One region of the Rahnella sp. 2050 genome, then DNA from elsewhere that is predicted to be linked to it. Evidence: predicted binding sites of a transcription regulator. Region 1 holds the regulator's gene; the other holds the start of a gene.
The links. Region 1 encodes Fur, which represses iron uptake genes when iron is present. Its sites were predicted from a motif close to ATAATAATGAGAACNACTATCAA; they were not measured.
Positions count from the first base shown of each region.

Region 2: the regulator Fur is predicted to act here: its motif matches at 4,526-4,548, upstream of fes (enterochelin esterase).

Region 1 is NZ_JBEPKE010000002.1:1,085,510-1,093,106, reverse strand. It holds gene seqA (replication initiation negative regulator SeqA) at 1-163, opposite strand, end outside; gene ybfF (esterase) at 405-1,187, shown strand; gene ybfE (LexA regulated protein) at 1,449-1,730, shown strand; gene ABIC79_RS12300 (methyl-accepting chemotaxis protein) at 1,807-3,471, opposite strand; gene fldA (flavodoxin FldA) at 3,893-4,420, shown strand; gene fur (ferric iron uptake transcriptional regulator) at 4,733-5,188, shown strand; gene chiQ (ChiQ/YbfN family lipoprotein) at 5,317-5,652, opposite strand; gene chiP (chitoporin ChiP) at 5,666-7,036, opposite strand; gene glnS (glutamine--tRNA ligase) at 7,515-7,597, opposite strand, start outside.
Region 2 is NZ_JBEPKE010000005.1:174,330-181,926, reverse strand. It holds gene ABIC79_RS18915 (acid phosphatase) at 1-68, shown strand, start outside; gene ABIC79_RS18910 (methylated-DNA--[protein]-cysteine S-methyltransferase) at 132-617, shown strand; gene gdhA (NADP-specific glutamate dehydrogenase) at 730-2,073, shown strand; gene ABIC79_RS18900 (TonB-dependent siderophore receptor) at 2,143-4,413, opposite strand; gene fes (enterochelin esterase) at 4,639-5,982, shown strand; gene ABIC79_RS18890 (ATP-binding cassette domain-containing protein) at 5,956-6,753, opposite strand; gene fepG (iron-enterobactin ABC transporter permease) at 6,750-7,597, opposite strand, start outside.

The DNA.
Region 1 (7,597 bases):
CAGTTCCGGCGATAACAGAAGTGGTCACTGGTACGGCAGGAGCGGTCTGACCGGCAGTAAACTTCAACATACGGCGTAAAATATCAGACGCACTTTCACCGATTGCTTGCGTGTGGCTGGCAATGTAGCGGTAGAGTTCTTCGTCAACCTCAATAGTTTTCATCTTTATCCAGTACTGTTTTTCTACTTAATTCATTCGAAAGGATTATACAAATTTCTACGCAGTAACAAACAGAGGAATTGCGCCGCGAAGTAAAATCCAGACAACTTCCCGATTTTGCTGCATGCAGGCTCCGGCCCGTTCTGCTCCTGGTAGTCAAATCCCGCTCAGGCATCTGGCAGAAACTTTCTGTTTTAAAAAATTATCCGCAAGTCATGATAACCTAATGAGATTGTTTATCTGTATGAACTTCTCTATGAAATTACATTATCGCCTGCAAGAATCTGAAGTCGCTGGCAGCACTGCACTGCCGGTTTTGCTCATCCACGGATTGTTCGGCACCCTTGATAATCTGGGCATTCTGGCCCGGGACCTGAGACAACAGCATAACGTGTTACAGGTGGATTTGCGTAATCACGGCCAGTCAGGACGTTCTGATGAAATGTCTTACGCCACCATGGCGCAGGATTTAGTGGAAACGCTGGATGCTGTTGGTTTCCAAAAAGTCATTGTGATCGGCCATTCAATGGGTGGGAAAGCGGCGATGGCGTTGACGGCACTGATCCCCGACCGTATCGAAAAGTTGATCGCCATTGATGTCGCGCCGGTGGATTATCACGTGCGTCGCCATGATGAGATTTTTGCGGCGATTAATGCCGTGACCGAGGCAGGACTCCGCGACCGTACCTCCGCTACCGAATGTATGCGCACGTATATAAAGGAAGACGGCGTGATCCAGTTCCTGCTCAAATCATTCCAGCAGGGAGAATGGCGCTTTAACGTGCCGGTGCTGCTCAGTGAATACGAAACTATTACCGGCTGGGAAGACGTGCCTCCGTGGGATCACCCGGCGCTGTTTATCCGTGGCGGGCTATCGCCGTATGTGCAGGATGAATATCGCGACGCGATTGCCCGACAATTTCCGCAGGCCAAAGCGCATGTGGTGGCGGGAGCCGGTCATTGGGTGCACGCGGAAAAACCCGATGCAGTACTGCGCGCGGTGCACCGTTTCATCGATGCGGCCTGAGGTTTAACATCCTGGGGATAAATTGTGCAAAAAGTCTGCACAACTTAAGAAGTTATCATGAAATCAGGGCAATCAGGCGTTGTGAACCCCTGGTGCGCCAGTGTATGATTGCGCGCTATAATTTTGCCGCCCCGTTTACTCACAGTGAGTCGCGGGAGGTGAATTGGGTCAGGGTTTCTTAGCCCGAAATGTGTGAAACGCTCGTCAGGAACCGGCTTGCGGTTTTCCGATGTAAAAACTTCCCTGGTTGTACCGCTACCTATGGCAAAAGAACAACTGGATCGCACGACGATTGATCTGTTCGCAGATGACCGTCGTCCGGGGCGTCCAAAAACAAATCCGCTATCCCGTGATGAACAGCTCAGGATCAATAAGCGCAACCAGTTACGCCGCGATAAAGCGAGCGGCCTGCGTCGTGTGGAGCTGAAAATGAATGCCGATGCTGTTGATATGCTCAATAAGCTGGCAGAAGAACGCAATATCAGTCGTAGCGAATTGATTGAAGAGATGCTGCTGTCGCATCTTAACGGTCATGAAGGCTGATTGAAAAGCGGGTAACCCTCTCAGGCTACCCGTTTGTTTTTTCTTACTTATTCCATATTAATTCACGTCTTCCTGCTCAGAACGTTTCCCAGTTTTCAGCACTTTTCGCCGAAAGCATGCTGGTATCCGGACGCAATAACGGTGCGGAAATTGACTTCGCCGGACGTGAACCGACGCTCGTCACGCTATCTTTAAGTTTGAACGTAGCAACGGCATTGTTCAGCAATGAAGCCTGCTCTTCCAGTGATACCGCAGCCTGCGACGCCTGTTCTACCAGCGCGGCGTTCTGCTGTGTGACGCTGTCCATTTCTGTGACGGCAACCGCCACCTGACTGATTCCTTTGCTTTGCTCATCGGATGCAGAGGCGATTTCCGCCATGATGTCAGTGACATGCGTAATTGAGCGCACCACTTCATTCATCGTCTGACCGGCGTTTTCAACCAATTTCGAACCGCTGTCGACGCGGGAAACCGATTCGCTGATAAGCTGCTCGATTTCTTTCGCCGCCTGCGCACTGCGTTGTGCAAGATTGCGCACTTCGCTGGCAACCACTGCAAAACCGCGCCCCTGCTCGCCCGCACGTGCCGCTTCGACGGCAGCATTCAGCGCCAGAATGTTGGTCTGGAAAGCGATGCTGTTAATCACAGAAGTGATTTCAGCAATTTTCTTCGAGCTGCCGGAGATATCTTTCATGGTGCTGACCACGTCTGCCACGATGTTGCCGCCCTTCTGCGCGGTGGTGGAAGCCTCCATCACCAGCTGGCTGGCGTGATGCGCGTTATCGGCATTGTGTTTAACGGTAGCCGTCAGTTCTTCCATGCTGGCAGCGGTTTCTTCCAGCGCCGACGCCTGTTCTTCCGTACGGGAAGACAAATCGTTGTTCCCGGCTGAAATTTCTGACGCGCCCTGATAGATGTGATTGGTGCAGTTGCGGATGGTCTGAACGGTATTGACCAGGCTCAACTGCATCTCGTTCAGCAACGGAATCAGCTTACCGGCGCAGTTTTTACCGAATTCTTCCAGATAAAACGTCAGATCGCCGCTGGCGATCACCGCGAAGTGACCGCGGATTTTATCCAGCGGCTTCACCAGCGCCATCACCAGATAACGGTCAGTCAGCAATAAAATCACCAGCCCGATACCAAATGCCGTCAGCAGAATCACTTTGCTAAATGACGTCAGATGGGTGGATTGCCGTTGTGCCGCATCAAAATCGACAGCGATCTGACCGCTGACTTTCTCCATCGATGAGCCAAAGCTGCGGCTCAGTGCAGGTACGGTGGAATTGGCTAGCTGGTTATAGGACTCCGTATTTTTGCTGCGGGCTGCGTCGAACAATGGCGTGACGCCCTGCGTGATCAGATTTTCCCAACTGGTGATTAATTCCTGCACGGAGGAATCTTCCAGCCCCGGATGCGGTGCCGCTTTAAAACTGGCCAGAGCCTGCGTCAGCCCGCTGAGTGATTGTTTGGCGGTATCAAAAATTTCCGGACCTTTTGACGGATCGGCCTGAAGCTGTGCCACGGCGCGGCTCAGGCGCGTCACGGTACGAAAATACTGATCATTTCCTTTATTGATCAGCGCCATATTGTTGACCAGCTCGGTACTATTTTTGGTATTTTGGGTCAGTGTGTCCAGTGAGGTGACGGTGTAAAGGGAAACACCTGCCCACATGACGCAAAAGATGCCAAGAATGGTTAATAAAGCGGCCCTGATGGTGATATTTTTTAAAAACTGCACGATATGCCTCTCTCGAAACATGTCTGTTTCTGGCCTGAGGATTGACGGGGATGCGGAGAATCAAGACAGGTAACCAGCAGGCAAGTGCCCCAGGACATGTTTGAACACCTCTCCGGGCATCGATTTCTTTATTATGTTGAGATTGCTCCCGAATCATCTATCGGCGGAATGTTCTCGAAATTTAGTATTGTGACGACTTATTTCTCAAACTTGCTTTTGACCTCATTAACCCTGAGGTTAATTCGCCGCAGGTGAAAGCACACAAAGGCGATAACACTTAAAAATATTGCCCGATAAACTTATTTCCCAGTTAAGAAGGCGAGCAGAAGCATATTCTCCGCCGCACGAGTTTGCTATCATCTGCATTATTATTGCCTGCGTTGCAGAGCACTTCATTGAGAACAAGAGGTTAGGTAATCTTATGGCCGTTGTAGGTATCTTCTTTGGATCCGATACAGGTAACACCGAAAACATCGCAAAAATGATCCAGAAGCAATTGGGTAAAGATGTTGCAGAGGTGCATGACATTGCGAAGAGCAGCAAAGAGGATCTGGAAAAATTCGATATTTTGCTTATCGGCATTCCAACCTGGTATTACGGTGAAGCGCAGTGTGACTGGGACGACTTTTTCCCAACGCTGGAAGAGATAGATTTCGAAGGTAAGCTGGTGGCACTGTTTGGTTGCGGTGACCAGGAAGACTACGCCGAATATTTCTGCGATGCGCTGGGCACCGTGCGCGATATCATTGAGCCACGCGGCGCAGTGATTGTCGGACATTGGCCTACCGAAGGTTACCACTTTGAAGCATCTAAAGGCCTGGCGGATGATAAGCACTTCATAGGACTGGCAATTGACGAAGATCGTCAGCCCGAACTGACCAGCGAACGTGTTGATGCCTGGGTGAAACAGATCACAGAAGAACTTAGCCTTTCTGAAATTATTGGCTAAAAACCCTGTTGGCCCTGAGGATTTATTCTACAATTGAAGGGCCAAACTATTACTGAAATTAACAATTTAACTGCTACAAAATTGTAACTTTCGGTCGTATCAAGGTACACTGAGTTCCTCTGTTTTTTCTATTGATCAAGTCGTTGCATTACAAATGTGACCGGCAATTTGTGATCTTTATTAACAGGCTGTCGTTGACGAGAATTGGCACATTGCGTTAAACGAAGAGACTAAACGAATAATTTTGTGCCGCCGATGCCACAGGCTGCATGCCTCAACTTGATTAGCACATAGTAACAGGACTGAATCCGCATGACTGACAACAACACCGCACTGAAGAAAGCCGGCTTAAAAGTCACGCTTCCGCGCCTCAAAATCCTGGAAGTGCTGCAAGCGCCGGAAGGTCATCACGTTAGTGCGGAAGATCTTTACAAGCAACTGATTGATATGGGTGAAGAAATTGGCCTGGCGACGGTTTACCGCGTTCTGAACCAGTTTGACGACGCCGGTATTGTCACCCGTCATAACTTCGAAGGCGGCAAGTCCGTATTCGAACTGACCCAGCAACATCACCACGACCACCTGATCTGTCTGGATTGCGGTCGTGTGATCGAATTCCGTGACGAATATATTGAAGGTCGTCAGCGTGAGATTGCTAAGAAACACGGTATCAAGCTCACCAACCACAGCCTGTATCTGTACGGCCACTGTGAAGCAGGCGATTGCCGCGAAGATGACTCTTTGCACAACGATAAACCTGCGCAGTAATCTGCACAGGCTTTGACTAAATTAACCGCTGAAAAGCGGTTTTTTTATGTCTGATATCGACGCAGATTGAGCCCGGATAGCAGGCATAAAAAACCCCGGCAAGCCGGGGTATGTTTCGCTGCTGAGATTCACGGCTTAGGTGAATTGTTCGTTTTTATTTCCTGCCAGATTTTCCCGCAATCAGCAGCATATGCCTGACCGTCGCCAGTTTTACGCGCCGTCAGACATCGCTGATAATCCACCACGCGCACCGTCTCCTGTTCTGCAAATTGCTGGTGGGCTTTTTCCTGTTTCAGTTTATTCAGTAACACCTCGCAGGATGCCAGTTTGTCCGGATTGCCTTCTGACGTATTGATACAGGCACGGTAATCTTCCCGCGTTTGGGATATTTGTGCCTGATCGGCGGTGGGTGCACAACCGGCCAGCAAAACAGCCGAAACCATGATCATCAGTAATTTATTCATCGACATAGCGACCTCAGAAAATAGTAAATGGAGCGATAACGATGAATTTCACGTCTTTTTCATCCTGGAAAATGTTGCCGTAACCGCCGCCCCAGCTCGGTATGTCCGAATGGTTGTCGTACTGGGTGTAATGCAGTTTGAACAACGTCCCTTTGGCGCGCCCTTCCTGAATGGTGTACAGCGCATCCAGGCTCCATGCGCTTTCTTTCAGACGCTGGCTCTGGTCATAAGCGGCGTTGGTGCTCGGTTTGGCATCCCACGCATAGACGTACGAACCACCGACCGCGAACCCCGGCAGGTCCCATTTCGCCAGATCATAAAGCACGCCGGCATACACGGCTTTTTCACCATTGGCGTTGAAGTCCGAGCGGTTGTCCCACCACACATCAAGACGGCCGTTTGAGGAAGAATAAGTCGGGGTCATGCGCTGCAGGAAGTAGCCCTGATTCCCTTCCGCTTTCACCATCGTCCCTTCCAGACGCCAGTTAAACTGCCCGGTGGTATAGCCAAAGGTCAGTGCCTGCAACCATGCCAGACCGTCATACAGACTGTTCGGATCATTCTTGTCACTGATGCGGTCTTCTGCACCATAGAACTGATAGCTGGTGGTCAGCGGATTGCCCAGCAGATCCATTTTGTACGAGGCTTTAGCAAAGTACTGATCGACATAACTTTCAGCCTGGCCAAATGCGCCTTCCAGTACGAAGTCATTTTTAAAATCATATTTCGCACCGAGCGAATGAATATAAGAAACGCCGGTTTTCTTGTCATTCTGGCGGAAATCATCCATTTCCAGATGCCACGGCGATTTATATTCATCAGCCCACATATAGGAGAAACTCAGTTCACCCGGGTCACCGAAATCGTGTTTATAACCGGCTTCCGCACCGCGATACGTACCCGGCATAAAGCTCCAGTGCGGTGCGATCAGCGTCTGTCCGGTAGGCTGAATATACCCTGCGTGCCCCCAGAATCCGCCGTATTTGAATTTACCGGCTGCCTTATAAAGACTGACCCCACTTTTATCCCCGGAGTAATCTTCGTCGTAGGCGCGGTTGCTGTTGGAAAAGGCGATTTCGTTGGGATGGCCGCTCTCGCTGCTCTCGGCCATTTCAATCGCCGTAAAGGCTGCGATATCAATACCAAACATGTCCCAGGCATAGCCGGAAGAAAAATCGAGGTTCAGGTTAGCGGTAGAATGCGAAAGGTTGGTTGTATAGTCTTTGTAGTGGTCACTCGCCGGATCCATGTCCTTGCGGTCACGTTCACGCTGCCAGTAGTACACACCGCCGGTCAGTGTGGAATCATCAATAAAACCGGCTGCTTTGGTCTCTTGTGAAAACATCATTCCGCCACCCAGTAAGGTGCCGGCGAGAGAATACATGGCAGGTTTCAGGTAAGCCGATCCCTTGCCCCTGTTACGGTGCTTGTGCATAGAGATTCCTCATGTTGACTAAAAAAACGAGCAAAACCCAAACGGGTATAAAAAGCGGTCGCCAGAGGCGTAACCGGTTAAATCAACATCAAGAGTATTTTTCGCGACGCGAATTATCAATGAGTAATTAATCATTAATTATCGAAATATGACAAAGTGCACATAAAGATGAAAAAGCATTACAGAGGTATGCAGGAAAGGATTAAAGCAATGGACTATAATAATATATAATTAAAACATACGATTAAACAAAATCATCTTACAGTTTAAACGTTTCAGCAATATGAACGGCTGTGGCACAACGTTTTAAAAGTAAGCATAGGAAATACATTAATTCGCGACGAAAAACAAAAGGCATCTCTGACAAGAATAACAGGCGAAAAAAAACGCAGCCTGAACTGCGTTTTTATTACCTCATACTGAGGGCTTACGCGACGGGTTTGCTTTCCCAGGTATCACGCAGGCCAACGGTACGGTTAAACACCAGATGTTCAGCACTTGAGTAGCGGT
Region 2 (7,597 bases), on a different contig from region 1:
AGCCAGATTTCAAAACCGAATTCGACGCGGCGAAAGCGGAACTTCGCGCACAGTTGGGCCTGAAATAATTTTCGTCAGTTCCTGCCTTTCCGGTAAAGTGTGGGGCGTAAAACTTGCAGAGGAAGGGACTGATGGAAAACAGATTCAAGCGGATGGCATCGCCAGTCGGGTTACTCACACTGGCGGCGAAAGGCGATAAGCTGACCGCTATTTTGTGGGAATGTGAAATCGACGGGCGCGTGCCGTTGGGCGATATGATTGAAGACCCGTCGTTTCCGATCTTGCTGAAAACCGAACAACAGCTGAACGAATATTTTGCCGGTAAGCGTACCCGTTTTGAGCTGGAACTCGATTTCACCGGCACCGAATTCCAGAAAGAAGTCTGGGCGGCGTTGCTGGAAATTCCGTTTGGTGAAACGCGCAGCTACGGCGAGATCGCCCGTCGTATCGGTCGCCCGAAAGCGGTTCGTGCCGTGGGCGCGGCCAATGGCCGCAACCCGATTTCTATCGTGGCGCCGTGTCACCGGGTGATTGGTGCTTCCGGGAAATTAACCGGCTTTGCTGGCGGGCTGGACAACAAGTTGTTGTTACTGAAGCTGGAAGGTCGTAAATCTTAGGGTTTTTATTGGGAAATAAATTGCTTGATGTCCGCTTGTCAGTCGATGCATAGTCAAAAAATAAGCAGTAAATAAAAAAGACAACATCACTTACAAACGGAGTTTTACCTTAATGGATCAGATTCAATCCCTCGAACAGTTCTTATCCTCAGTTCAGCAACGCGACCCGCATCAGGTCGAATTCTCCCAGGCCGTACGTGAAGTTATGACCACGCTATGGCCTTTCCTCGAACAAAATCCGCAATACCGCCGTTCTGCTTTACTCGAACGTCTGGTGGAGCCGGAACGTGTCATTCAGTTCCGTATCGCGTGGGTGGATGACAAAAATCAGGTGCAGGTGAACCGTGGCTGGCGTGTACAGTTCAGCTCGGCGATTGGCCCGTATAAAGGCGGCATGCGTTTCCATCCGTCGGTCAATTTATCGATTCTCAAATTCCTTGGTTTTGAGCAGACCTTTAAAAATGCCCTGACCACGTTGCCAATGGGCGGCGGAAAGGGCGGCAGTGATTTCAATCCGAAAGGCAAAAGCGAAGGCGAGATCATGCGTTTCTGTCAGGCGCTGATGCTGGAACTTTACCGTCATCTCGGCCCGGATACTGATGTGCCTGCGGGGGATATCGGCGTCGGCGGGCGTGAAGTCGGCTATATGGCGGGGATGATGAAAAAACTCTCCAACAACACTGCCAGCGTGTTCACCGGCAAAGGGTTGTCGTTCGGCGGCAGCCTGATCCGCCCGGAAGCCACAGGTTATGGCCTGATCTATTTCACTGAATCGATGCTTAAACGCCATGGCCTGGATTTCGAAGGTATGCGCGTGGCGGTGTCTGGTTCCGGTAACGTCGCACAATATGCAATTGAAAAAGCCATGTCACTGGGCGCACGGGTGATTACGGCGTCAGATTCTAACGGTACTGTCGTCGATGAAGCAGGCTTTACTCCTGAGAAACTGGCGCTGCTGACCGAAATCAAAGCCAGCCGCGATGGTCGCGTGGCGGATTACGCGCAAAAACTCGGGCTGACGTATCTTGAAGGGCAGCAGCCTTGGAACGTGCCGGTGGATATCGCGCTGCCTTGCGCCACGCAAAATGAACTGGATGCGGATGCGGCACGCGTGCTGATCGCCAATGGCGTGAAAGCGGTAGCCGAAGGCGCGAATATGCCAACCACGATTGAAGCGACGGATTTGTTCACCGACGCGGGCGTGTTGTTCGCACCGGGCAAAGCGGCGAACGCCGGTGGCGTGGCAACGTCAGGGCTGGAGATGGCGCAGAACGCTGCGCGTCTGAGCTGGAAAGCCGAAGAAGTGGATGCGCGTTTGCGTCACATCATGCTGGATATTCACCAGTCGTGTGTCGAATACGGCGGCAAAAGCCAGCAGACGCAGTATGTCCGTGGCGCAAATATCGCCGGCTTCGTCAAAGTCGCTGATGCCATGCTGGCGCAGGGCGTGCTGTAAGCCCAAAGTCAGGTTTCAGACACAACAAAGCCACCTTTGCAGGTGGCTTTTTTTATGTGGGCAACATACTCAGAAGTGCGTATTCAGGCTCATATAGAACGTGCGGCCCGGCTCGTTGTAGGTTGCCGCGCCTGCGCCGTACATATAGGCGCCGGTGGTGGCATTACCCACGGTCTGGGCATTACCCGCACGGAACTGGCGTTTGTCGAAGACGTTATCAATACCCGCCGTGACGCTGACATTTTTGGTCGCGGTGTAGGTGCCGCTCATGCCGACCACTGAATACGGGCTGACTTCATTCTTCTCACTGCCGGTGACGGCTTCACCTTTGTAGTTGTATTTCTTCGGCTTCTGACGGCCATACCAGGTCAGGGTAGATTGCAGAGAGAGATCTTCCGTCGCCTGCCAGCTCAGCGTGGAGTTGATGGTAAATTCCGGGATGATCGACAGATAATCGCCGGTCTCTTTGTTTTTACTTTCAATCATGTACGTGCCGTTGTTATTCCAGGAAACGGTGCTGCTGACCGGAATATTCAGCGTGCCCTCCAGCCCCTGAACCACGGCTTTCGGCACGTTTTCCCATTTATATACATCAGTTGTGCCGGTGGAGGACGTGCCGGTTGGCAGATAACCGGATTCGATTTTGTTGCGATAATCGTTGCGGAAATAGGTCACGCCCGCCTGATAACCGTTGCGGTGGAATTCCAGTCCGATCTCTTTGTTAACGCTGGTTTCCGCATCCAGATCTTTATTCCCCACCAGATAACAACCGCCGCCGCTGGCCGCACAACCCTGGCCTTTACTGTACAGCACGTAGTTCGGGTTGGTCTGATACAGGCTCGGCGCTTTATAGGCGCGGGCGATACCCATTTTCAGGGTGAAATCGTCGCCCAGTTCCTGAGACAGGTTCAGCGACGGGCTCCAGTTATTGCCGACAATGGAGTGATGGTCGAAACGCAGACCCGGCACCAGCATGGTGCTGTCGGTCAGCTCAATATTATCTTCGGCAAACAGCGAGAAAATCTCTGCCTGAGAATAGGGGCTGCGGTTGGTGCTGTCGGTACCGGCAATCGCGCCGCCGAGCATAGCCTGCGTGTTGGAAGACGGATCTTTCATCTTCTGCTGGTTCCATTCCGTGCCGAACGTCGCGGTTTGCGGCACGCCCAGTTCAAACGGAATACTGACTTCGCTGTGCGCCAGAATGTCGCCCAGTGCGATGGTGTTGAAGTCTTCGTCAGAGAAGATGCCTTCGGTACCGCCCGCCAGCCCTTCATCCATGCGCGAGTTACGGGTTTTTTCGTACTGCACGTAGTTGTTGGTGGTCACACCGTTATCCCACGCGCCTTTGTAGGTCACCGAGTAGGACTGGCGGTAAATGCGGTTAGTCTCTTCACCGTACATGCTTTTCACCAAATCACTGGTGTTGGTGTTCTGCGTGTCGCCTGCGTACAGGTTGCCCTGACGGCTGTTGGACACTTCAAATTCCAGCGACTGCATACGGGCAAAATCCCAGTGCAACAGGGCGTCGATATTCTTATCGATCACGCCTTCGCGACCTGCCGGAACGGTGTCGGCATAGGTGCCGGTACGCTCAGACTGATGACCCTCGTTGATATATTGCGCGTCAGCCTGCGTTTTGCTGTAGCCACCGAACAGGCGGAAACTGAACTGATCGTTGAGCGGGCCGGAGAGGCTGAAATCGGTACGTTTGGTCGAGCCTTCGTCCTTATGTTGTGGTGCGTTCAGATAGGTATTCCAGGAACCGTGCCACTCCTGAGTGTCTTTTTTAGTGATGATGTTCACCACGCCACCCGCCGCGCCGTTACCGTAACGCGCCGCCGCCGGGCCGCGGATCACTTCGATGCGCTCGATCATATCGGGCGGAACCCAGCTTGTGTCGCCGCGGGTATCACGCTCACCGCGCCAGCCCTGACGCACTGAGTTGCGGCTGTTCACCGGCTTACCGTCGATCAGGATTAAGGTATTTTCCGGGCCCATACCCCGGATGTCGATCTGGCGGTTATTACCGCGCTGGCCGCTGGTAGAGTTGCCGGTCAGGTTTACGCCGGGCATGGTGCGGATAAGTTCGTTGATGTCGCGTGCCGGAGGGCGTTTTTGGATTTCATCAGAAGTGATGGTGGAAACGCCGGGAGCCTGAAGGTTTTGCTGTGCGGCGGTGACAACCAGTGTGTCGCTGGTGTCTTCCTGTGTTTCTGCGGTGTTCTGGCTGGCGTCTGTTGTGCGGGTTGTGGTGCTTTCTGCCGCGCTGACGGGCAAAGAAAGTGCTGATCCCAGCCCGATTAAGGTTGCCAGAGAATAGTGTGGTAGCCTGCTTTTCATAGTGGATTCTGCCCTGAAATCCATCCGTTCCTGCAAAACAGATTTAGTGAACAGGAGGATGGCCTGTTGTGTGTGTATTTTTATCGTCCCGTTTACGGGCGGTAACACACTATTGCAAATGCAAACAATTATCAATACGATTCCCATTCATAATTTGCAGGAAGCAGGTCAATTATTCTGCAAATTATGCCTTCTCTCACTGCCAAAAGACTGTAAAGCGTAAACATGATGAAATCGCAGTTTCCGGAAAAACCCACCGCGCAGGCGATGTTAGCAAGCTCTCAGGCGGGAAGTGCCGAATGGTGGAAAGACATTAAAGCGCAGGGTTCACCCTTGATCGAACGGCTGAACGATGATGTATGCAACGTAACGTTCTTCTGGCGGGATCCGCAGGGCAGTGAGGCGACATCGGATTTCCAGCGGGTGTGGATCAACATCAACGGCATCACCGATCACCATCAGTCTTTACCGCCGCAAAGCCTGCAAAGACTTGCGGGAACCGATGTCTGGTCGCTGAGTATTACGCTGCGCTCCGGCTGGCGCGGCAGTTACAGCCTGATCCCGCGCACCAGGCCCGGCAGAGAGTTCCCGCAGGATCCCGATGCCTATACCGCCATGCTGGCTGCGCGGGAATGGTGGAAAGATATGTTCGCCCATGCGATTTATGACCCGCTGAATCCGAATCAGCCGTGGCCGGGGGCGAAATCTCACGCGCTGTCGCCTTTGCATATGCCCGACGCATTGCCGCAGCCTGCCTGGCGGGAGTTTGATCTCCACGGTGCCGCGTTGCCACAGAAACCGGCAAAACTGCAAACCTATCAGTGGAACAGTGCGCGTCTGGGCAACCGGCGCAAGGTCTGGATCTACACTACCGGCGAAAGCCAGGATCCGGCATCGCGCCCGCTGGCGCTGTTGCTCGACGGCCAGTTCTGGGCGCAGCAGATGCCGGTCTGGCAGCCGCTGATGCAACTGACGCAGGAAGGCACATTGCCGCAGGCCGTCTACGTGCTGATTGATGTGATCGATACACAGACCCGCAGCCGCGAACTGACCTGTAATGCAGATTTCTGGCTGGCCGTTCAGGAGGAGTTATTGCCCGCCGTGGCGACGCTCGCACCGCACAGCAGCGATGCGAACAAAACAGTGGTGGCGGGGCAGAGCTTTGGCGGGCTGTCAGCGTTGTACGCCGGTTTGCACTGGCCGCAGCGCTTCGGTCTGGTACTCAGTCAGTCCGGTTCTTTCTGGTGGCCGCGACGTAATAAATCGCAGCAGGATGAAAATCCTGACGAGGCGGATTTGTTACTGCGTGCGGTGAGTAACGGGCTGGGGGCTGCCAGCCATCTGAAAATTTTCATGGAAGCGGGCAGCAATGAGCGACTGATTTATCAGGTGAATAATCAGATGGATGAACTGCTGAGCGGCACCAAAAACAGCGTGCGTTATCGCGTGGTCGATGCCGGTCACGATGCGCTGAGCTGGCGCGGCGGATTAGCCGATGGCCTTCAATACCTGTGGAACGAAGAGCCATGGAGCACCGGAGATTCAACCGTTACCCAGCGGGATAATTAACGGTGTATGCGAAACCGGACAGTCGATAATGGCGCAGCGTAGCCCGAAAACCTGTTCGATCAGTGCCGGTGTGACGATGTCTGCCCGTGCGCCCTCAGCCAGTATTTTTCCATCGCGCATGGCAATCAGATGCCCGGCGTAACGACATGCCTGATTCAGGTCGTGCAACACCACCACCAGCGTGCGGCCGTTTTCCTGATTCAGGCGACACATCAGTTCCATCAAATCAATCTGATGCGCGATATCCAGCCAGGTTGTCGGTTCATCCAGCAATAACAACGGCGTTTGTTGCGCCAGCACCATGGCTATCCACACCCGCTGGCGCTGTCCGCCGGAAAGTGAATTCACCGTGCTTTCCGCCAGTTCGAATACTCCCGTCGCGTGCATGGCGTCGTTCACCGCCAGCGTATCTTGCGCTGTCCAGCGGCTGAACAGGCTCTGATGCGGGTAACGCCCGCGGGCCACCAGATCCGCCACACTGATATCGCCCGGCGCCGTTGAACTTTGCGGCAGTAAACCCAGACGTTTCGCGACGTCTCTGGTGCCGTAATCACCGATCAGTTTGCCGTCCAGAAATACCGTGCCGGATTGCGGCGGCATCAGGCGGCTGAGCGTGCGCAATAGTGTGGATTTACCGCAGGCATTCGGCCCGATAATCACGGTGAGTTTTCCCTGAGGGATAGAGACGGAGAGTTCGCGGGCGACGATTTTTTTATCGTAGCCCAGCGTGAGATCTTTCGCGTACAAAGGGGAAGAGTGTTCAGTATTCATGAGCGTCGCGACTCCCGGATCAGCAACCCAATCAGATAAATGCCGCCCAGACTGACGGTCAGCACGCCCACGGGTAACTGATAGGGCGTGAACAGCCGTTGTGCAGTGACATCGGCGGCGAGCAACAGCAGCGCACCGGTCAGCGCCGCGAAAAATAAAGCGTGCTGCTGGCTGGCGCAAAGACGACGCGAAATTTGCGGTGACACCAGCGCAATAAAGGAAATTGGCCCGGCCAGCGCGGTGGCCGCGGCGGTCAACGCCACGCCCGCCAGCATCAGCAATAAACGTGAACGCGCCACCGGTACGCCCAGCGCACAGGCGGCATCATCGCCCATTTCGAGCAACCGCATCGGAGCGGATAAGCAACGCGCCAGCATGCAGGCGACGATAATCATCCCGGTCGCCGGCAGGCTTTTCTCCCATGTGATGCCATTGAGCGAACCAGCATTCCACAAGCCAGCCGTCAGCGCCGATTCCAGCGAGGCGTGAATAATCAGCCAGGTATTGACCGCAATCAGCAGCGCCCGTACGCCGATACCGACGATAATCAGGCGGAACGTTTCGATGCCCTGACGCCATGCCAGGGCGTATACCACCAATGCGGTCACGACGCCGCCTGCCATCGCGCCGGGGAGAAGGTCGCCCGCAGCGCCATTGAACAACACGATAATCAGCAGAACGCCGGTATACGCGCCGGTGTTAAAACCGATAACGTCCGGACTTCCCAATGGATTGCGCAGCAGCGACTGAAAAATCGCGCCGCTGATGCCGAGTGCGGCACCGAGAATCATCGCCATCACCACGCGCGGCAGACGCCATTGCGTGACAATAATGCTCAGGTTTT